One region of the Neobacillus sp. B4I6 genome, then DNA from elsewhere that is predicted to be linked to it. Evidence: riboswitches for the same ligand, from Rfam matches in the RefSeq annotation. Region 1 holds a riboswitch; each other region holds the start of a gene.
What was found. Region 1 has a riboswitch for S-adenosylmethionine ahead of QF028_RS33270 (methionine biosynthesis PLP-dependent protein). Riboswitches for the same ligand answer to the same signal wherever they lie in the genome.
Positions count from the first base shown of each region.

Region 2: it holds a riboswitch for S-adenosylmethionine, as region 1 does, so the genes downstream of both, mtnK (S-methyl-5-thioribose kinase) here and QF028_RS33270 (methionine biosynthesis PLP-dependent protein) in region 1, are expected to answer to the same signal.
Region 3: it holds a riboswitch for S-adenosylmethionine, as region 1 does, so the genes downstream of both, QF028_RS21370 (homoserine dehydrogenase) here and QF028_RS33270 (methionine biosynthesis PLP-dependent protein) in region 1, are expected to answer to the same signal.
Region 4: it holds a riboswitch for S-adenosylmethionine, as region 1 does, so the genes downstream of both, mmuP (S-methylmethionine permease) here and QF028_RS33270 (methionine biosynthesis PLP-dependent protein) in region 1, are expected to answer to the same signal.

Region 1 covers NZ_JBNPWB010000002.1:6,303,443-6,309,400, reverse strand. The annotation lists gene QF028_RS33280 (NAD-dependent epimerase/dehydratase family protein) at 1-666, opposite strand, end outside; gene QF028_RS33275 (helix-turn-helix domain-containing protein) at 703-1,041, opposite strand; SAM riboswitch class I at 1,250-1,366, shown strand; gene QF028_RS33270 (methionine biosynthesis PLP-dependent protein) at 1,460-2,572, shown strand; gene metC (cystathionine beta-lyase) at 2,572-3,765, shown strand; gene QF028_RS33260 (bifunctional homocysteine S-methyltransferase/methylenetetrahydrofolate reductase) at 3,762-5,624, shown strand; gene metH (methionine synthase) at 5,602-5,958, shown strand, end outside.
Region 2 covers NZ_JBNPWB010000002.1:3,418,738-3,424,695, forward strand. The annotation lists gene QF028_RS18985 (pyridoxal phosphate-dependent aminotransferase) at 1-699, opposite strand, end outside; gene QF028_RS18990 (carbon-nitrogen family hydrolase) at 818-1,603, shown strand; SAM riboswitch class I at 1,672-1,824, shown strand; gene mtnK (S-methyl-5-thioribose kinase) at 1,928-3,112, shown strand; gene QF028_RS19000 (metalloregulator ArsR/SmtB family transcription factor) at 3,147-3,731, opposite strand; gene QF028_RS19005 (transposase) at 4,151-4,945, shown strand; gene QF028_RS19010 (transketolase C-terminal domain-containing protein) at 5,201-5,958, opposite strand, start outside.
Region 3 covers NZ_JBNPWB010000002.1:3,875,774-3,881,731, reverse strand. The annotation lists gene QF028_RS21395 (argininosuccinate synthase) at 1-109, shown strand, start outside; gene argH (argininosuccinate lyase) at 171-1,547, shown strand; gene QF028_RS21385 (carbon-nitrogen hydrolase family protein) at 1,669-2,529, shown strand; gene QF028_RS21380 (GNAT family N-acetyltransferase) at 2,550-3,212, shown strand; gene QF028_RS21375 (GNAT family N-acetyltransferase) at 3,232-3,906, shown strand; SAM riboswitch class I at 4,003-4,114, shown strand; gene QF028_RS21370 (homoserine dehydrogenase) at 4,217-5,455, shown strand; gene QF028_RS21365 (transposase) at 5,662-5,958, opposite strand, start outside.
Region 4 covers NZ_JBNPWB010000002.1:5,270,956-5,276,913, reverse strand. The annotation lists gene mmuM (homocysteine S-methyltransferase) at 1-502, opposite strand, end outside; gene mmuP (S-methylmethionine permease) at 477-1,886, opposite strand; SAM riboswitch class I at 1,970-2,073, opposite strand; gene QF028_RS28295 (acetyl-CoA C-acyltransferase) at 2,195-3,289, opposite strand; gene QF028_RS28290 (AMP-binding protein) at 3,285-4,751, opposite strand; gene QF028_RS28285 (biotin transporter BioY) at 4,801-5,379, opposite strand; gene QF028_RS28280 (glycerate kinase) at 5,644-5,958, opposite strand, start outside.

The DNA.
Region 1 (5,958 bases):
GCCGCGATAAATGGCATAGGCAACATCTTCTACATATATAAAGTCCCTAGTTTGCTCTCCGTCACCAAAAACCTGCAGTGGCTGCCCTTCTAAAACATTATTAATAAAAATGGAAATGACTCCACCTTCACCGACTGTTCCTTGCTTAGGACCAAAGACATTTGAAAAGCGGTAACAAAGTGTATCAACACCAAACATTTCAGTCCACTTTTTGCAGTATAGTTCCCCTACCCATTTATTGATTCCGTATAGTGATAGAGGTTCACATAAAGCATCTTCTTTCAATGGAATATCATCATTAAGACCATAAACGGCTGCTGAAGAAGCAAATACTACCTTTTCCACTCCATATTTGGTTGATAATTGAAGTATATTTGTCAATCCTAGAATGTTTGATTGAGAATCTAGGTATGGGTTCACCATTGATGTTCCGACATTTACTTGTGCCGCCAAATGAATAACTACATCAAATCGATTAGATTGGAATACACCTTCACACGTTTGGTCTTCTACGTTTAATTGATAAAATTTATGTTTGAACTTCACATTATCCTTATTTCCTGTAGAAAGGTTATCAATAATGTAGACTTCATCACCTTCCTTAAAAAATCTTTCAGCAACAAAGGAACCTATAAAGCCATACCCACCAGTTACAAGGACCTTCATATTTTCACCTCTATATATTTTGTCTAATTGTTATAACTATTTTTTGCCTTTTTGTAGGGCGTTTCTTAACTCAATTAAGTCTTTCTCATTTATCAATCCAGATTCTAGTGCAATATTTATAAAGATATTCCAATTTTTTACATTCCCCTTACCATTATCATTTGTATCAGATTTTGTGGTATCTTGGCTTAAAAGTGTTTGTATGTCTACATCTAGTATTTTGGCTATTTTACCCAAAATTTCAATTGAAGGGTTACTCTGGATATTTCTTTCGATTTGACTTAAGTAAGATTTTGAGATAGATGTTTTCTCAGCTAATTGAGATAAGGTAAGGTTTTTCTCTTTCCTTAATTTTTGAATTTTTTTTCCTAACATAATAGGCCTCCTAAAATAAATTTCACTCCTCTCTTAAATATCATTATAGTAAACATTTTGTTCTTTGTAAAGAACAAAGGCAATCACCTAATACTTTTGGTAAGTGCTTTATTACGAACAACACTTAACTATTAACTCATTTTTAATAAAATAAATTGACACCACCGCTAAGTTGTAGTAAATTTTATAAATAATCTAAATATTAATTTTCTTATCAAGAGAGGTTGAGGGAATGGCCCGAAGACACCTCAGCAACCATCAATGGCTACACTCATTGAAAAGGTGCTAAGTCCTGCAAATTATTCGCTAATTTGCCAGATAAGAAGAATGACTTTTTGGTCGTACTTACAAAAGCCTTTCTTCTTATAGAAAGGCTTTTTTATTTAATAATTTTTATATAACACAAGGAGTGATCGTCATGTACAAAATTGATACGAAACTTGCCCAAATTGGAAATCGGAGTGAAACAGCAACTGGAACCGTAAATCCGCCAGTATACTTTTCAACGGCCTTCCGCCACGAGGGAATTGGCCAATCAACTGGGTTTGACTATACCCGAACCGGGAATCCTACGCGCCAGCTCTTAGAAAAAACAATTGCTGATTTAGAGTGCGGTGATCAAGGATTTGCCTGCAGTTCAGGGATGGCAGCGATTTTAACCATTCTCTCTTTATTTGAAGCTGGTGATGAATGGTTGGTTAGTGAAGATTTATATGGCGGTACATACCGCTTATTAGAAAAAGGTTATAAAAAATGGGGCTTGAATAGTCAGTATGTCAATACCTGTTGTCCGGAAGAGATTGAAAAGAAAATTACGCCTCAAACAAAGGCCATCTTCCTTGAGACACCAACCAATCCACTTATGCAGGAATCCGATATTGCCGCTGTTTCAAAAATTGCAAAACAGCACGGATTATTATTAATAGTGGACAACACTTTCTATACTCCATTATTACAACAGCCGATTACCCTTGGCGCGGACATTGTCATCCACAGTGCAACGAAATACCTAGGAGGACATAATGATGTCCTTGCCGGTCTTGTCGTCGCAAAGGGGAAAGAGCTTTGTGAAGCATTAGCCTTTCATCATAACGGTGCCGGAGCGGTACTGAGCCCGTTTGATTCTTGGTTATTAATGCGCGGTATGAAAACTTTGTCACTTCGGATGGAAAGACATGAAAAAAATGCTAAGAATATCGTCGAATTTCTTTCACAACATGATGCTGTCACAGATGTCCTTTATCCGGGACGCGGCGGAATGGTTTCCTTTAGAATCAAGGATGAAGCTTGGGTTAATCCATTTTTACAAGGCTTAAATCTAATCAGCTTTGCGGAAAGTTTAGGTGGAACGGAAAGCTTTATCACTTATCCGGCAACGCAAACCCATGCCGATATTCCAGAAGAAATCCGAATTCAATCCGGCGTCTGCAATCGTTTATTGCGTTTCTCCGTTGGACTTGAGGATTCACAAGATATAATTGAAGATTTGGAAAAAGCTTTTGCCCATGTTCAAGAAGGAGTGATTGCATAATGGCACACGAAGAATACACATTTGAAACCAGGCTCCTTCATAATAAGCACAAAATTGATCCTACAACAGGAGCGGTTAGTGTACCCATACAGCATGCATCTACTTTTCACCAATCTGATTTCGATCAGTTTGGCAAGTACGATTATGGCCGCAGTTTAAATCCGACAAGGGAAGCACTTGAAGATGTCATTGCTGAACTTGAAGGCGGGTTAAAAGGCTTTGCCTTTGCATCCGGCATGGCCGCCATTTCGACGGCATTTCTCCTGCTATCTGCAGGTGATCATATTGTCATTACGGAAGATGTCTACGGCGGTACATTTCGGATGGTCACAGAGGTCCTCACGCGGCTCGGAATTGAACATACCTTCGTCGATATGACGAATTTAGATGAAGTAAAACAAGCCATTCAGGCAAATACAAAAGCATTTTATGTGGAAACACCATCGAATCCATTAATGAAAGTGACTGACATTAAGGCAATTAGCAATTTAGCTAAGGAAACGGGCGCGATAACATTTGTCGATAACACCTTCCTTACCCCTTCCCACCAACGGCCATTGGAGTTAGGAGCCGATGTCGTGCTCCATAGTGCGACGAAATTTTTATCGGGCCATAGTGATGTCGTTGCCGGACTTGCTGTCGTCAAAGACGAAGGCTTGGCGAAAAGATTAGGCTTTTTGCAAAATGGGTTTGGGGCGATCTTAGGTGTTCAAGATGCATGGCTCGTTTTAAGAGGGATCAAAACGCTGCACGTCCGACTAGAACAATCACAAAAATCGGCTATTAAACTAGCGGAATTTTTAGATGCTCATACGCTTGTTGAAAAGGTTCATTACCCAGGGTTGGAAAGTCACCCACAATATCAAATTCAAAAAGAGCAAGCAGCTGGTCCAGGAGCGGTCTTATCGTTTGAATTGGCTAATGAAGATGCACTTCGCACCTTTCTTGCCAATGTAAAAATTCCTGTATTTGCTGTCAGTCTCGGAGCGGTAGAATCGATTCTTTCCTATCCAGCAAAAATGTCCCATGCAGCAATGCCTCAAGAAGAGCGAGAGAAGCGCGGGATTACAAATAGTCTGGTTCGCTTATCGGTCGGTCTTGAAAATCCTGATGATTTAATGAAGGATTTTTCACAAGCATTTAAGCAGGTTGAACAAAGTCAGTTGGTCTTTCAACGAGGAGAAACATCATGAGCCTTTTAGAAAAATTAAAAAATCAAATTTTAATAGCGGATGGAGCGATGGGTACACTGCTTTATTCCTACGGAGTCGATTCATGCTCTGAGGAGTTGAATTTATCTCAGCCGGAACAAATCCAAAATATCCATCAGGCATACATTGACGCAGGAGCGGATGTCATCCAAACCAATTCCTATGCGGCTAACTATTTAAAGCTGCAGCGCTATGGCTTAGAAGATTCAGTTAAAGAGATTAATAGTGCCGCAGTCCGTCACGCCAAACAGGCAGCTCAAAATAACGCTTATGTGCTTGGAACAATGGGTGGAAACCGCGGGATTAAAACGAACTCTATTACAATAGAAGAAATAAAACGAAGCTTTCGTGAACAGCTTTATTGCCTCCTTCTCGAAGGGGTGGATGGAATATTACTTGAAACCTTTTACGACCTAGAAGAACTTGAAACCATTCTAACCATTGCGAGGAAGGAAACGAAGATTCCGATTATTGCACAAGTTTCCCTTCAGGAGCCTGGATTTTTACAGGATCGGACGCCAGTAAATGACGCCTTAAAAAGACTTGAAGGACTTGGGGCGGATGTCGTTGGTCTTAATTGCCGACTAGGCCCCCATCATATGCTGTTAGCACTTGAACAGATTGAACTTCCGAAGCATGCCTATCTTTCTGCCTATCCAAATGCCAGCCTTCCAACTTATACAGACGGAAAGTTTCATTATGAAGGAGATCCAGATTATTTTCGGAACTCAGCTAAAGCGTTCCGAAATCAAGGGGTTCGGTTGCTTGGGGGCTGCTGTGGTACCACACCTGAACATATCAAAGCATATGCTTCTGAACTAAAGAATAGTGTTCCAATTACTGAAAAAGTAGTAAAATTAGAGCCAAAGAAGATAATCGTTGAATCTCTTGCGCCAAAAAGGGAGTTTACTCCCCTGCAGGAACTCGTGAAAGAAAGACCATCGGTTATCGTTGAATTAGATCCACCTAGAAAACTAGATACAACAAAGTTTTTCCAAGGAGCTAAAGCCTTAAAAGAAGCGGGAATCGATTCGATTACCCTAGCTGATAATTCACTTGCAACGGTCCGAATTTCCAACGAATCGCTTGGCTATTTAGTGAAACAGGACTTAGGAATGCGTCCGCTCATTCATATTGCGTGCCGTGACCGCAATATTATCGGCTTGCAATCGCATTTAATGGGTCTGCATACGCTTGGGATGAATGATGTTCTTGCCATTACAGGTGATCCTGCAAGAGTTGGCGATTTTCCAGGTGCATCATCTGTTTACGATGTCTCCTCTTTTGAACTTATTCAAATGATTAAGCAGTTGAATGAAGGATTGTCTTTTTCAGGGAAAGATCTGGGACAAAAGACAGACTTTAGCATTGCGGCAGCCTTTAATCCCAATGTCCGCTCACTGGAGAAAGCCGTGAAGAGACTTGAGAAAAAAGTTCATTATGGGGCAGATTACTTTATCTCCCAACCGGTTTTTTCAGAGGAAAAATTACTCGAAGTTTATGAACATACAAAGCATCTTGATGCACCAATCTATATTGGCTTAATGCCGCTTACTAGCAGTAAAAACGCTGAGTTCCTTCATAATGAAGTACCTGGAATCAAAATTGCGGATTCTATCCGCACCCGGATGGCCCAGTTGGGTGATGATCCGATTCAAGCTGCTAGAGAAGGAATTGCCATTACCAAGTCACTAATTGATACAGCTTTAGATTTATTTAACGGTATTTATTTAATTACACCATTTTTACGCTATGAATTAACTGCTGAATTGGCGTTATATACCCGTCAGCGTGCTAGTGAATTGAGGAGGAGCACCTATGCCGAAAACACCATTTACTGAACAACTCAAAAAACGAATCCTCGTGATGGACGGGGCAATGGGTACCATGATCCAGGAAGCAAATCTTACAGCGGAAGATTTTGGCGGCGAGCAGTATGAAGGCTGTAACGAAAACCTAGTCTTAACCGCCCCCTCTGTCATTGCCAATATTCATCGTGAATACCTAGAGGCTGGGGCAGATATTATTGAAACCAATACATTTGGGGCGACCAGCCTTGTTCTGGATGAATATGATTTAGGGTTTAAAGCCTATGAGATTAATAAAATCGCTGCCTTTCTTGCCGTTAAAGAAGCCTACAAACTTACAACCGATGAATGGCCGCGCTATGTGGCA
Region 2 (5,958 bases), 2.9 Mb from region 1:
CCCAACCTCTTTTGCCCCTTCAACCTGCAAAAAACTTATTGGTTTTTCACCATCGAAACCAATAGCACCATAGGCAAAATCATGAACAACACAAATATCATGATCACTCGCTAGCTTAATAGTCTCATCAAAAAATTCATGAGTAGCTGTAGCTCCCGTTGGATTATTAGGATAATTAAGGAACATTAACTTTGCTTGTGATAAAACAGACTTATCCAGTTCGCAATAATCCGGCAGAAAGTTATTTTCCTCTCGTAACGGCATTGTAACCATTTCAGCTTGTGCAAGAGCAACCCCAGACCAATAATCCGGGTAACCGGGGTCAGGTACAAGGATGGTATCCCCCGGATTTAATAAGCATTGAGGAATTTCGACAAGTCCTGCTTTACCCCCAAACAAAATCGCCACTTCTTTATCCGGATCAATGGTCACTCCATATTCTCTTAAATAAAAATCAGCGGCAGCCTGTTTTAAATAACGATACCCCTGGAAAGGAGAATATTTATGATTTAATGGATTCGCTGCTGCATCTTGAAGTTTTTTAACAATATGAGAAGGCGTTGGCTGATCAGGGTTGCCTTGCCCTAAATTAATCACATCAAACCCTTGTGAAATATATTCCCCCACTTTTTTAACAAGTGAAGCAAAAAATTGCTTTGGAAGACTAGTTAATAATTCTGATGGTGGAAATTGCTTCATTGTTCTCACCTGCTTAATTTTTTTTAAGAATCATTGTGAAATTCTAGTCACAAATGATATAACTTTTATAACGGCTTGTAAAGAAAAAATTCCGAAATTTCAAACGAGGTGAAGATTCGTGAAATTAAAAATTTCATGTCTGCAAATGGATATCGTCTTCGGTGATCCCAATAAAAACTACCAAACTGCGGAAAGACTCATTGAAAATGCACTGACTGAACAACCCGATATCATTGTCCTTCCGGAACTATGGACAACGGGATATGACTTGACCCGCCTGAATGAAATTGCAGACCCAAAAGCAGTACAAACGATTGAATTTCTGAGAAATGCAGCACAACAAAATCAGGTTCATTTCGTTGGCGGCTCAGTTGCGAACCGTGAAGAAACAGGAGTAAAAAATACTCTCCTCATCATCAATAAAGATGGCACGCTGGTGCACAAGTATAGTAAACTACATCTTTTTAAACTCATGAATGAGCATGTTTTCTTAGAGCCTGGTGCCGAGAAGGGACTTTTCCAACTTGATAATCACCAGTTTGCTGGGTCGATCTGTTATGATATCCGGTTTCCAGAGTGGATACGCGCTCACACATCAGAAGGTGCAGAAGCACTGTTTGTTGTGGCCGAATGGCCTGCACCCAGATTGTCCCACTGGAGGGCCCTTTTAATTGCCAGAGCAATTGAAAATCAATGTTATGTAATTGCCTGTAACCGTTCTGGAAATGACCCAAATAACCAGTTTGCTGGTCACTCGATTATTATTGACCCGTGGGGTGAGGTCATTGCTGAGGCTGGAATGAAGGAAGAAATCCTATCGGCTGAAATTGAGATGGACTTAGTCAAGGAGGTCCGTAAGCAAATTCCTATTTTCACGGATAGAAAACCAGAATTCTATAAATAATAATTTTCAAAAAATATTGACACTTTCTCTTTGTTACTGATATGATTTTTACCAGTTAAATAGATTTTCTCTTATCATGAGCTGGCTGAGGGATTTGGCCCTTTGAAGCCCAGCAACCGACCGGAAACCCATTGAAATGGGGCGCTTTTTGCGCTGGGGATCCCCCCTTTAAGGCACGGTGCTAATTCCAACAGAAGGATTATCTTTCTGAGAGATAAGAGGTGCGACAGACAATATTGTCTATCAGCCTCTTTCAGATGAGAAAGAGGCTTTTTTAGTGCCTGCGTGCATAATTAAGCCTCCCAAAAACGAGGAGGAACCATAATGAGTCTACTAAAACAAAAAACATACCAGCCTTTAACAAACGAGAGTGCAGTTGAACTGGCACTTGAATTGAAAATTTTTGACCAGCATGCAAAACTTTCCTGCAAGGAGATTGGCGATGGGAATCTCAATCTAGTCTTTCATATTGTTGATGAATTGGAAGGAAAAAGTGTTATTATCAAACAAGCTCTCCCTTATGCAAAGGTAGTTGGCGAAAGCTGGCCATTAACTTTGAAAAGAGCAAAGATTGAAGCGGATGCCTTAAAAATTTTCGGACAGATTGCTCCAGATTATGTGCCCCAAGTTTTTTTCACAGATGATGTCCTAGCTGTAACCGTAATGGAGGACCTTTCCCATCTTTCAATCGCAAGAACTGGCTTTATCAAAGGAGAAACCTATCCATTAATTTCAAAGCATCTAGGTGAATATCTTGCAAAAACATTATTTTATACTTCTGATTACGGATTAACCCCTTCCGTAAAAAAGGAATATGTACAACAGTTTATCAATCCCGAGCTTTGCAAAATAACTGAAGATTTAATCTTCACAGATCCTTTTATTGATGCAGAAACCAACGATTTCGAGGAAGGACTGCGTCCTGTCGTCGAAGAGCTTTGGCAGGATGATGAACTAAAGTTCCATGTAAATATTTTGAAGAAACGCTTTTTAACAGAGGCTGAAGTTCTCCTCCATGGTGATCTTCATACCGGAAGTGTTTTTGCCGATAATTATGAAACAAAAGTAATCGATCCCGAATTTTCTTTCTACGGACCAGCTGGATTTGATATCGGCCAAGTAATTGCAAATCTTCTCTTCCAGGTAATAGCAAATGTTGAAGAACGTGATCTTTTCCTCAATCATATTGAAACGGTATGGAGTGTATTTGAGGATCAATTTACACTATTATGGAATACGGAGAATAAAGACGATTACGCTAAATCCTCTACCTTTCTAAACTATAATTTAACTAAGTTTTTTGAGGACTCGATCGGCTTTGCCGGCTGCGAATTAATCAGAAGAACAATTGGTCTTGCTCATGTTGCTGATTTAGATGGGATCGAGGAGGATCAAACTAGAATTACTGCAAAGCAGAAAACACTAGAACTCGGTACAATCCTAATTAAACAACGAAAAGAAATAAAGAACCGTTTTTCTTTCATAACGACTGTAAAAGAAGCATTATAATAGGAAAAGCAATCCGAACTTTCGGATTGCTTTTCTAGTCAAGTTTTGCCCACATTTCTTCTGGATTTAGTTCATAAATACCATTTTCACGGAACATGTAATGATTTATGATAAACTCTCTGCGAATTGTTGCATAATCATCATGGAATTGTTTTATATACTCGTTTAATTGTTTTTCTTCATACTTTTCACCTATTTTTAACCCACGTACCATGTGTTCGAACACGATTAATTTCTTCTTCCTTTGGGCAGGAATATTATTTAGCTTCCCATTTTTCATAAAGAAGTTCTCGATAATTTTTTGTCTCTCGATACTTGACTCGACCATTTCATCCAACTCCTTCCCCTTTTTTTCTAACAGCTCTGTAAACACCTTTGCCTGCTGGTTAATCAACGATTCATTTAAGTAAAAGTAAATCGTATTCTTCACTCTTCTGTCATATACCACATGGATATCTCGTAATTTCTTTAAATGGTGGGTAATCGTAGGTGCGGACAAGCCAAGCTTACCCGCTATTGCCTGCCCATGGAGTGGACCTTTTGCTAATATAGCAACGATTCTAATCCGTGTAGGATCCCCCATCGTTTTATAAAACGCAACAACACGGTCTAATTGTATCAATGCACTACCTCCTCTTCATTCTAATTTGATACACATCTAATTAGATGTATATCAAATTTATATAACCCTGTCAATAACCAACAAAAAAAACACTTCCCAATGAAGTGTCAGGCTGTCGAGAAGCTTTCGACAGCCTCTTATTTTCTACAATAACTTTAACCATTCACCGCGTTAATTTATTATAATATTATTAATATATAGGCTTTGCAACATGTCTGTTGATTTGCGCTCCAGGCACTTCGCTTTCCGCGGGCGTGCCGGGGAGCCTCCTCGGCGCTGAAGCGCCTGCGGGGTCTCCCCTGCCCCGTACTCCCGCAGGAGTCTGCGTGCCTTCCGCGCAAATCAACAGAGCTGTAAAATCAATAATACACTGCTCTTAACACAACCAAACAATAAAAAATTAAGTGGTGAAATCTATGTTTAAACCAAGAGTATCTACCCAAAGTGAATATGAATTTGTTTCTATTGATGAATTGGTTCCTGACAGTTACCTTCTTCGTTTAATCGATAAATATATTGATCTTTCATTCCTTCTTGAAAAGGTACGTCCTTATTATAGTGATGATAACGGACGCCCTTCCGATCCCACTATTCTATTTAAAATGATGTTTATTGGTTATATATATGGCATCCGATCCGAGCGACAATTACAAAGAGAAATTGAAATGAATGTTGCCTACCACTTGTTTTTAGGCCTGAAATTTAAGGATCCTGTTCCACACCACTCAACGATTAGTTGGAATCGCCAACATCGTTTTAAAGGTACCGATATCTTTCAGGAAATATTTGATGAGATTGTTCTCCAGGCAATGAATCACAAAATGGTAGGTGGTCGTGTCTTATTTTCGGATTCTACTCATTTAAGGCTAACGCTAATAAACATAAATTCAAACTGCCCACTTCTTTCCCAATGTACACGCTCCAAAAATAAGGTAAAAGTAGTGACACGTCATGTTTGGGAAGAGCACAAGGAAAAGGTAAGGGAAAATCGCTTATCTAAATCTGGAAAAATGCTTTATAAATTTAGAAAGGAAAAAATTGAGCGAAGCTTCGCAGACTCAAAAGAGCTGCACGGGTTTCGCTATTGCCGGTTACGGGGATTGAAGAAAGCAAGCGAACAGGCTCTCCATACGGCAGCCTGCCAAAATATGAAAAAGATTGCAACACAATTAGCAAGGCTAGAAAAAGTGTGTTGCAATTCTTTAGGTTGATTACCTCCCTGTTGATTTCCGCGGAAGGCACGCAGACTCCTGCGGGAGGACGGGGCTGGGGAGACCCCGCAGGCGCTAGCGCCGAGGAGGCTCCCCGACCGCCCGCGGAAAGCGAAGTGCCTAGAGCGGAAATCAACAGGCCCATTAGCAGGTACAATGAATAATTAAATGCTGAGAATAAAAAATTGCCGAGAAAAATACCCTTTCTCGACAATCTGACACTTCCCAATGAAGTGTTTTTTTGAATTGCTTTTTTTACAGCATAGGATTTTCATTCTTTGCTTTGAGTCTCTGCCATCTTTTCTCAACTTCTGCTTCAAATTCTTCTAGCATTGGCTTGTTTTCATCTTTAAGTAGGTGTTTTGTTTTCCCCATATATTTTAGCCAATCAGAAAGTGGAATTGGTTTGTTCTTCTCTTCTGGATTGTAAGTTATGGTTGTAACACCTTGTTCTACTTCATATAGCGGGAAGAAGCAAGAATCTACAGCAGCTTCGATAATTTTTGCACCAAAACGGTCATCAGATTTCCAGTTAAGTGGGCATGTAATGAGAAGTTTTCCATATACTGTTCCAACATTTTGTGCGTACCATTGTGCTTTTGCACCTTTTTTAACTAAGTCCTGCGGAAAGGCTTCCGAACCGGTAAACACATAAGGAATATTGGTAGCAGCCATAATTTGCGGAGTATCCTTATGGTGGAAGGCTTTTCCTCGCTGTGCTTTTCCAACTCCCGATGTACTTGTCATATGACCCAGTGGTGTTGAATAAGACATTTGTGAGCCTGTATTCATATAGCCCTCATTATCATATTCAAGCATAATCAGTTTATGTCCGCGAAGAGCAGTACCAATCGCTGAACCCATACCAATATCCATACCACCATCACCAGTAATCATAACAAATGTGGCGTCATCCGATACTTCAATTTCGCCACGTCGTTTTAATTCCATGAATGCTTCAACAGTACCTGAAAGCGTTGCGGCACCGTTTTGGAACAAATTGTGCATCATCG
Region 3 (5,958 bases), 2.4 Mb from region 1:
TAAAGGCGATGCATTTGATCATAATGCCGCAGTAGGATTTATTAAGATTTGGGGTCTGCCAACAAAGGTCTATTCAGAAGTGAATAAAAAGGAATCAATTTTAAAATAATTCGGATTGCCCTCGAATCCTTTTTCGAGGGCTGTCTTGTTAGGTTAAGGGGGAGCAATCAATGTCTAAGTTATGGGGCGGCCGTTTTACGAAAGAAACGAATAAGCTAGTTGAGGAATTTACAGCCTCAATTACTTTTGATCAAAAGCTAGCTAAGGAGGATATCGCAGGAAGTCTTGCCCATGTGCAAATGCTGGGTGAGTGCGGTATTATTCCAATGGAGGATGCTATAAAGATTAAGGACGGACTACTCTCCATCAAGAAACTGGTCGACGATAACGCGGTAGAGTTTTTAGTTGAAGATGAAGATATCCATATGAATATTGAAAAGTTATTAATAGAAAAAATTGGTCCGGTGGGAGGAAAGCTCCATACAGGGAGAAGCCGTAATGATCAGGTGGCCACCGACATGCACCTATACTTAAGAACGAAAACAACTGAGCTGATTAAATTAATAGAAGATGTCCAGCAGGCATTAATTGAGCAGGCGAAAGAGAATGTCCAAACGTTAATTCCTGGGTATACTCACCTGCAGCGTGCCCAGCCTGTATCCTTTGCCCATCATTTAATGGCTTATTTTTGGATGTTTGAACGTGATAAAGAGAGATTGATTGATAGTTTGAAGCGTATCAATTGGCTGCCTCTTGGTTCAGGAGCATTGGCAGGAACGACGTTTCCGATCAACCGTGAACGTGTCGCGGAACTGTTAGGTTTTGAAACGGTTTATCCTAATAGTATGGATGCTGTCAGTGATCGCGACTTTATCCTTGAGTTTTTATCGATTGGTTCAATAATCATGACCCATATTTCCAGATTATCCGAAGAGCTTGTCATTTGGTCGAGCCAGGAGTTTCAGTTCGTCGAGTTGGATGATTCGTTTTGCACAGGTTCAAGTATTATGCCGCAAAAGAAAAATCCAGACGTACCTGAGCTGCTACGTGGAAAAACCGGACGGACATATGGTAATTTAATCGGACTGCTCACCGTTCTTAAAGGTCTGCCACTCGCTTATAACAAGGATTTACAGGAAGATAAGGAAGGCATGTTTGATACGGTTGAAACGCTTGAAGGTTCCTTAATGTTATTAGCACCGATGATTGAAACGATGACAGTAAATAAAGACGTGATGCGTAAGGCCATTAACAATGACTTTTCTAATGCCACAGATATTGCTGATTACTTGGTAAGAAAAGGTCTGCCCTTCCGTGATGCGCATGAAGTTATCGGAAAAATTGTTTTATATGCGATTCAGTCTAACAAATTTTTGCTAGATTTGAGCTTCGAGGAATATCAGGGCTTTAGTCCATTATTTGAGGAAGATATTTATGTTGTATTGGCTCCTGAGCATGTTGTTGGTGTCCGAAATAGCTTTGGAGGAACGGCTCCAGAGCAAGTGGAAAAGCAAATCAAGCTTGCAGAGGGAAAACTAGAGCAATAAATATAATTTTTTTCAAAGCCTGCCATTTGGTGGGCTTTTAGTTTTTAAAATTTGTATTAAATACTAAAATATTAGATAATTTCCCCATGGGAATTTTAACTAATGACAGGAGGAAAAAATGATGAAAATTCGTGTGTCTGCCGTTCAGTACCAACTACATACCATTCAATCCTTCGAGGAATTTACCTCACAATGTGAGCACTACATAAAAACTGCTGAGGAATTTGGGGCAGAGTTTGTCTTATTTCCAGAGTTCTTTACAACTCAACTACTTTCAATAGGTAATGGTCAAGGCAAGAGCCTGACAATTAATGACCTGCCAAGTTATACCCAACAATATCTAGAACTGTTTTCTAATTTTGCACAAAAAAAGAACATACATATTATTGCGGGAACACATGTGATTGAAAGGGATGGCAAGTTGTATAATACAGCACATTTATTTTACCCAGATGGAAGAATTGGTGAGCAGGCCAAACTCCATATTACACCGACTGAAGTAAATGAATGGAATATGGCACCTGGGGATTCATTTCAGATATTTGAAACAGAAAAAGGGAAAATCGCCCTCCTTACTTGTTATGATATTGAATTTCCAGAAATTGTACGTATGGCAAAGGCCAAAGGTGCCGATGTGATTTTCTGTCCATCATGCACAGATGACCGTCATGGTTTTCATCGTGTTCGTTATACCAGCCATGCTCGTGCAGTTGAAAACCAAGTATATGTGGTCCTAACGGGAACTGTCGGTTCACTGCCGACTGTTGATTTTATGCGCGCTAATTTTGGCCAGGCGGCAATCATTACTCCTAACGATATACCATTTCCACCAAAAGGAATCTTGGTGGAAGGGGAAATCAATAATGACATGATTGTGACGGCTGACCTAGATTTAAACTTGTTATATGAAGTAAGAGAACGTGGTTCCGTTACAACCTGGCGTGATCGAAGAACGGATCTTTACACAGATTGGGAAAAATAAACTGAAAGGGTGGGTATAGAATGTATCGAAGTGAATTTTACGTCTATGACCAAGAGAGGCCTGTGCCAGTTATCATTCGCAATTATTCAAAAGTGGATTTTGACGATCTTATCAAGATTCAATCCGAGTGCTTCCCACCTCCTTTTCCTTCAGAATTATGGTGGAATAAAGAGCAATTAACAAACCATGTGAAAATGTTTCCAGAAGGTGCATTGTGTGTTGAAGTAGATGGTGAATTAGCTGGGTCAATTACCGGCTTAACTATCGACTTTGATCCTAGCGATAAAAACCATTCGTGGGAAGAAATCACTGACCATGGATATATACGGAACAATAATCCAAATGGGAATACCTTGTATATTGTTGATATTAGTGTTCGTCCGAAGTACCGCAAACTAGGGCTTGGTAAATTGATGATGCAGTCTATGTACCATGTTGTGATAGAAAAAGAGTTATATCGATTACTTGGCGGGGGCAGAATGCCAGGATATCATAAAAAAGCTGATATCATGACACCAGGACAATATTTAGATGCAACTATTAAAGGGGAAGTTCAAGATCCTGTTATCACTTTCTTGCTGCATTGTGGTCGTGTGCCAATAGGGATTATTGAAAATTATCTCGAGGATGAAGAATCCTGCAATTATGCTGCATTAATGGAATGGAAAAACCCTTTTAGATGAGTGAGAGGAATGTATCATAATGGAATATATTAGAATAACCAGTATAGAAGACCCTAATTTTAAAAAGCTTCATAACTTAATGGGAGAAATTTTTCCTGCAGAAGAAGTATTAGAATTTGAGCTATGGAAAGAGCCATTAGAAGATCCGAGTATTCGCGTGTTTGTTGCTGTCGATGGAGACGAAGTCACAGGAGCAACTGAATATCGTTATTATCCGGATTGGAATATTGCTATGACAGATTTTACAATCATCAGTAAACCAGGCTTAAGCCTTGGCCGTTTTTTAGCGCAAAACCGTTTAACGGATTTACAACAATTAGCTAAAGAAAATGGTAACGAGCTATTCGGGATGTTTGCAGAAATATACGATCCGTACCGGGTTGAACATCACGAATTTGGTGGAGTAAAGGTTATGGATCCATATGTCCGACGTGAAGTTCTATCCCATATGGGTTATAAACGCATTGATTTTTCATATGTTCATCCTTCCTGGAAAAACAATGGGGAAGCTGTAGCAGGTCTAGATTTATGTTTCATGCCAATTCAAGATGAAGGACTTAATTCACTACCAGCAAACCTGGTAAAGGATTTTCTGACGACATACTATTCAATTCTTTCAAATAAGCCGAAGGAATGGCTCAAAATGATAGATCGACTGGGGAAAAAGGAATTTGTCTCCCTATTACCACTTTAATAAAAAGAAATTTCAAATAATATTGACAACTACCTTGGAATCAACTAGAATTCTCTTTATAACTTTGAAATTTAATGAAAAACTAACTAAATAAAACTCTTATCCAGAGCGGCGGAGGGACTAGGCCCGATGAAGCCCGGCAACCATCAAGGTAATTCTTGAAAAGGTGCTAATTCCTGCAGGTTATTTTTAACCTGACAGATAAGAGGAGGAAATCTACCCTCTTCTTATGAAGAGGGTTTTTTCTTATTTATATGAGATAAAAAACAACCTATTAGTCATGTCTAATATTATTTAAGGGGTGGAGAGCATGTCTGTCATTAAAGTGGCAATTCTAGGCTTTGGTACAGTTGGGGAAGGTGTTTATAGAACAATACAATCCCACGCGGAGGAACTTACTAGTGTTTTAGGGAGAAAAGTAGAAGTGGCTGCAGTACTAATAAAAAATAAGCAAAAAACCAGAGACATAAGAGAAGATGTTTTAATAACTACAGATTTTGCCGAAATTCTTAATCTACCTCAACTTGATGTTGTTGTCGAAGCAATCGTCGACAAAGAACAACCCTTTACTTTTTTAAACCAAGCTATACAAAGTGGTTGCCACATAATCACAGCGAATAAAGAAATGTTTGCACACCATGGGAATGAGCTGCTCGAGTTAGCTGAGAATTATAATGTTTCGGTGGGTTATGAAGCAACAGTTGCGGGTGGTATTCCGATTATTCAAACCTTAAGGCAGTTATTAAATGTTAACCGAGTTCGTCACATCCAAGGAATTCTTAATGGGACATCGAATTTTATCCTAACGGAAATGCGCGAAAAGAAGCAGTCATTTGCTGATGCCCTCATTTTAGCGCAAGAGAAGGGGTATGCTGAAGCGGATCCAACCAACGATGTGGAGGGATTTGATGCTTTTTATAAAACAATGATTCTCAGCAGAATTGCTTTTGGAGAACAACCCAATTGGAAGAATGTCGAGCGTGCGGGCATTACCTCGATTTCAAGAGAGTTAATTGAAACAGCAGAAAAGATGGGATTAAGGTTTAAGCATATTGCTAGCATTAGTAAGACAGGTAGTCAAATTAACGCAGAGGTTAAACCAGTCCTTGTTGGGAAATCTCATCCTTTTTATTCTATTGAAGGCGTAGAAAATGCGGTAAATATTCACTCTGATATTGTTGGTAGTATTACTTTGCAAGGACCAGGAGCTGGGATGTATCCTACTGCAAGTGCTGTTATTGAAGATTTGGTCTATGTCTGTCAAAATCGGTCGTCAAATAAGAGTATCACAAAAACAACAGCAGCATGTGATGGAGAGAAAAAAGGGAACGAAAAAGAATTATGGTTAATTCAAGGCCTCTCAAAGAATTATAATAACCCTTTGATTACATGGGTGGCCCAAGCTTCTGATAAGATAGCAATTATCAAGGCAACCAAGGAAGAAATTGAAAAGTTAATTAATCTGAAAAAGGCAACGTGCTACTTTCAAATTATTGGGGAGTATGATACAGAAATTAAGAATAAAGAAGTAACTTTAGCTGTCCTCTAAAAAGCCATTATTCCCGTGATAGAAGAGCACTTTGGTGCTCTCAGTTTGTCGAGAAAGGGTATTTTTATCGGCAATTTTTTATTCTCAGCATTTAATTATTCATTGTACCTGCTAATGGGCCTGTTGATTTCCGCTCTAGGCACTTCGCTTTCCACGGGCGGTCCGGGGAGCCTGCGTGCCTTCCGCGGAAATCAACAGGGAGGTAATCAACCTAAAGAATTGCAACACACTTTTTCTAGCCTTGCTAAGTGTGTTGCAATCTTTTTCATATTTTGGCAGGCTGCCGTAAGGAGAGCCTGTTCGCTTGCTTTCTTCAATCCCCGTAACCGGCAATAGCGAAGCCCGTGCAGCTCTTTTGAGTCTGCGAAGCTTCGCTCAATTTTTTCCTTTCTAAATTTATAAAGCATTTTTCCAGATTTAGATAAGCGATTTTCCCTTACCTTTTCCTTGTGCTCTTCCCAAACATGACGTGTCACTACTTTTACCTTATTTTTGGAGCGTGT
Region 4 (5,958 bases), 1.0 Mb from region 1:
ATAGATCAGCACCTGCTTCAATCAACGCTGACATTCTTGTGCGATGAAAGTCTATTAATGTTTCATCTGTAACACCGTAGTTTCCCACATACTCTGAACCATCGGCTAGGTAAGCCCCATAAGGGCCAACGGATGCGGCAACCAATGGCTTAGGTCTATTGGTTTGTGAATTTTCCTGCCAAAAATCATCTCTTGCTTTTCTCGCAAGTAACACCGTTTTCTTAATTAGTTCTAAAGCTTCTTTCTCTTGAATACCACGCTTGGAAAAACCGTCAATGGTTGCTTGATAGCTTGACGTTATGGCACAGTCCGCTCCAGCACGAAAATAGTCAGAATGAACCTGATAAATCAATTCTGGATTTTCTAGTAATACACGTGCAGACCAGAGGGGATCGTCCAAATTACACCCATGCGATTCAAGCTCTGTGGCTAACGCACCGTCCAGCAGCATAATGGAATGTTCGGATAAAATAGCCTTAATAGGGTTGATTTTGTTGAACATAGCCTACTCCTCTTTTCTTTAATCTTTGGGTTAAATAATAACTTGCATAGCAAAACAATATAAATGGAATGCCACAATATAAGGCAATTCGTTGTGTAGGGTCAAATGCGATTCCAATACATGAAGCAAGACAAAGGATAAAGGAAGCGATTGGTACCAAAGGATAGAATGGTGTACGATAAACCAAGTCCTTTACGGAATTTCCTTCTTTAATATATTGTCTGCGAAATAAAAACTGTGAAGCACTAATACTCATCCAAACTACCACCACAGCTAGGCCCGAAATGGATACAAGTACGATATACACTGTATCTGGTGCAATAATACTTGAGAACAAAGCTAAACCACCGCCAAACATGCTAAAAATGACTGCATATATTGGAACACCTTGTTTTGTTAATTTTGCAAAAATGGGTGATATCGTATTCTTATCTGCTAGTGACCAAAGCATTCTTGAAGAGGCATAAAGACCTGAGTTTGCAGCAGATAGAATGGCTGTTAATATGACAAAGTTCATAATATCCGCTGCATATGGTACGCCAATTTGTTCAAGAACGGCAACAAAGGGGCTCTCTAATACTCCTGCATCTGAAGTAGGCAATAATGCAGATAATACAACAATCGTTCCTACAAAAAAGATAATCAATCTCCACAATGTAGTACGAATGGCCTTTGGTATCGTTTTTTCCGGGTTTACTGTTTCCCCCGCTGCAATTCCTATTAATTCCGTTCCTGAAAAGGCAAAGTTAACCGCAAGCATTGTCATGACAATCGCAAAAGCACCATTAGGAAATAAACCTGCACTTGTAAAATTAGAGAAGAACGGTGCTGATTGGGAATGAGTCATAGGAAGATAACCTACCATTGCCGCTGCTCCTACAATAATAAACAGAACAATCGCTATTACCTTTATAGACGCAAACCAGAATTCAGATTCAGCGAAAAACTTAACCGTCAGTATATTTAAGACAAAAACCAAAATAGCAAACAGCAAACTCCAAATCCAGACATTAATGGATGGAAACCATCGCTGCATTAATAATCCTGCAGCCGTAAATTCAGAACCTAAAGCAACAGTCCAAGTTAGCCAGTACAACCAAGCAACTGTATACCCAGTCCCTGGTCCAATATATTTAGTCGCATAACTGTGAAAGGCACCAGTTTCAGGCATATGTACGGAAAGCTCTCCTAAACATAGCATGACGAGATAGACCACTAGTGCACCAATCAGATAGGACAGAATGGTCCCAAACGGGCCAGCTTGTTGAATCGTGTAACCCGAACTTAAGAATAATCCTGTTCCAATCACTCCGCCGAGCGATAGCATAACTAAATGCCGTGTTTGCATTTTTCTTTGAAATTTTTGCTTGCTTTTCTTCTCCATCATAGTCTCCTTTTTCCTACATCCAGAAAAAACAAAAAACGCACTCAGATAAATGAGTGCGTTACTGACAAATAATAACGTAGCTCTTATCTCTCAAGGCTTCACACCCGATGGAATTAGCACAGTGTCTTATTGACCTGCTGCTGAGGTTTCATAGGGCCAGTCCCTCCACCTCTCTGGATAAGAAATATTTTTTTAAACTTTATCAATCTATTAAATAATTGTCAATATATTTCTGAGTTTTTTAAAGTTTTAAACAAGTTGTTGCACATCTTCTTTATTAAAAATAAACTCATTTTCCTTAGTTTTCATGTTACCACCTCGAATAGGACTGCTACTCCAACTCCTCCACCACTCCCAATCGCGGCCAGTGCATATTTGATATCCTTTCGTCTTTGTACTTCGTAGAAAAGCCTCGTGATCATAATACTTCCTGAAGCTCCATAAGGATGTCCTAGCGTTAAAGCTCCTCCGCCGACATTTAACTTGTCATAAGAAATGGAAAGTTCTTTTGTACAGGCAACAATCTTAGAGGCGAAAGCTTCGTTTATTTCAATTAGGTCAATGTCCTCAATGGTTAACTGGTTTCTTTTTATTAAGGCTTGAATAGCCGGTATAGGGGCTTCTCCTGGATAATTCGGAAGTACACCTGAGACTTCACTATCCAAAAATCGTAAAATAGGCTGGAATCCATTATTCAATGCCATGTTTTCTTCCATGACAAGTACAGCTGAAGCCCCGTCATGTATCCCACAACTGTTCGCTGCAGTAACCGTCCCGTTCTTTTTAAATATAGGCTTTGCCCTATTTAAAAGTACTTCCATCTTTCTTTTCTTAAAAAGTTCTTCATCTTGGTGGAGATCCCCAATTTGAATGATCTCTTGATTAAAATATCCTTTATCGTAAGCTTCCCAGCTACGTTTATAACTTAATAGCGCATATTCATCCTGCATTTCCTTTGAAATAGCATATTTTCCAGCCACATATTCTGCTGCAACGCCCATATCTGGATCGCCAATTTTTTCAGGAGAAAATCTTGCTCTAGAAGGAAACGGGGAGGTACTCGTACTTTCTACACCACCAGCAATATAACAAAGGCCAGCTCCACCTTGGACAAAGTAACATGCCATTCGAATCGCTTCTAACCCTGCACTACATTGTCGGTCAATGGTGATTCCCGTTACTGAAAGAGGAAGTCCTGCTTCTAACGCAGCAACTCGAGCTACGTTTCCACCTGGTCCAACTACATTTCCCAAAATGATGTCATCTATCCTATCATCCAATCCCTTCGCTAAATGTTGGAGGAGTGGAGCTGCAAGCTCATGTGGCAGAATGTCTCGTAACATTCCACCCGTTTTTCCAATTGGTGTTCGTTTCGCTTTGACAATTACTGCCCTTTTAATCACTGCTCACCTTGCTTTCCAATCGTTTTATAAGCTCAGCACGAGCTATCTTGCCACTCGTTGTATATGGCATTTCAGATAGAAAAAACCACTTACGTGGAATTTTATAAGAAGATAAATGCGTCTTACAAAATCTTTTTAACTCTAATTGGCTACCCTTTCCTTTCACCACCGCAGCAACAACCTGACCCCAATACAAATCTGATAGGCCTATTACAGCAACTTCCTCGACATCTGGATGCAAGGAAATCACTTTTTCAATTTCTTCAGGAAAAATATTAATTCCCCCATATAAAATCATACTTTGTTCACGGCCTACAATATATAAAAAGCCATCCTCGTCAAAATAGCCCATATCATGGACCGTGGCCCATCCCTCTTCATCATGAATTGAATGAATGGTACTTCCCTCATAATCAAAGTACCCATTTATCACAAATTTGCTTCTTACATATATTTTTCCGGTCTCAGTTGGCATTGCTAATTTCTGATCTGGACGCCGTATTTGTACCTCTACACCATAACAAGGCTTTCCGACAGATGTTGCTTTCTGAATACCTTCTCTATCAGAAAGTACAGTAATGAAGCTCAATTCACTAGCTCCATAAAACTCGTACATGGTCATGTTAGGAAACATATGACGGATTTCTAATTTCGATCTATCCGACCATTTTGCACCAGATGAAATAATTTTTATAGACTTATCGACTTGGATTCCTTCTTTCAAGAATGCTTCTACCATTGTCGGAACTACATATATCGTTGTAATTGGAAAGGAATGTATCCATGATAGTCCTTCAATAGGAGAAAACTTTTCTAAAAGAAAAACGGTTCCACCTAAATACAAGGTGCTAATAGCTCCATACAGAAAATGAGAATGAATTAAGGCACCAGGAATAAGAACTTGATCGGATTCATCTAATCCGAAATCAAAACGATTGCAATCAAAGCTAGCCACCCACGAATCTTGAGAGCGAACAAAAGCTTTTGGGTTACCTGTCGTACCAGAAGTAAATCCAATGTAAAAAGGCAGATTTTCTTCCGTTTTTCTTACAGTTGTAGGATCAAATTGAGAGATTTCCTGTAAACAATCATCTAAAATCGTTACATTAGGAATGATTTGTTTGATTTGAGAGTAAATTTCTCTAGTTGTGACAATGATAGAAGGATGCGAAAGTATCACCCTTTTTTCCAATTCGGTTATCTTCCATTTCAAATCATATGGAACAGCAATCCAACCTGCCTTGGAAGCTCCTGCAAAGAGCTGTAGGAAAGGGATACCGTTTGGCAAAAGGATTCCTATTGTTTTATTTTCTAAATGAAGAGAATGAAGCCAGTTCGCTGTTTGATTAATTAATTCATACCATTCTTGATAACTGATTTGTTGATGATTCGTATGGATTGCGATTTTGTTTGGGGATATTTTTTCGAAAGTCTTATATGATTCTGTAATATTTCCCATGATATATCTCCTCTATAAAAAAGAGACACATTCTAGTGCCTCTTAAGATTTAGATATTTTTAGATAAATGATTGGAATAACTTGTTGCTAATGAGCGTGAAAAAAATGGGTGTTTTCTTAGTCTGTAAACTAAAATGGAAGCTAGTATGGCTTTTAAGACATCCCCTGGGATATAAATTAAACTTAACTGAACAGCTTTTAAAAGAGGAATGTCCATCATAAATGCTTGGACAGGAATTCCAATTAAATAGATTAATAGAATTCCAACTGTCAGATTAATAAATAAAATATGTTGTATTTTTAAAGTTTGAAAACGTGATAGTAGATAACCAATACAGAAAGCCGTAATAGGCCATGAAATTATATAACCAACACTTGGTCCGACAAATACACTTAGCCCACCTCTTCCTCCAGATAGAAGAGGCACTCCAGCTGCGAGAAGTAATAAAAAGATCGTTTGGCTCATCGCCCCTAATCTTGCTCCCAATACGCCTCCCGCAAGAAGGACACCTAGAGTTTGTAATGTAATGGGAACTGGTGTAAAAGAAAGCATAATAGGCGGAACTACTCCTAGAGCACCCATGACAGCGGCAAACACTGCTACAAAGGTAATTTCCTTAATTTTCATTCTTATATCTCCTTAAAATCAATATGTACTATTTACAACTATGATACTAATGAATCTCAAATTAAATGTCAACCGAATTTTGAATCCAGTTAACACTTAAAACATTATTATTCAAAATAGTATGGATTTTTTATTGATAGTAAATTTACAGGCAAGGAAATTCAGTATTTATGTAAAAAATCACGGCATCATATTAAATACGGTTTACCCAATTAAAAAAGCAGCTATACTCAGCTGCTTTTTACTACTTATTTAAAATTCCATTTATTTTTTCATTTTAAAAACAGCAGCTATATTCGACGCGGTTGTCTCGACGTATTCTTCTGCATGTTTAAAGGCATCTTCTAATAATATCACCCCAGGGACAATGCTGAATATCGCATCAATACCATATTCATGAACAACATAACTATCCTTCGAAACGTTTCCGGCGATTCCGACAACAGGGACTCCATATTTTTTAGCTGTTTTAGCAACCCCAATTGGAGTTTTGCCAAAGATGGTTTGTCCGTCAATCTTCCCTTCTCCAGTGATAACCAAATCGGCGTCCTTGACGATGTGGGATAAACCAGTGGCTTC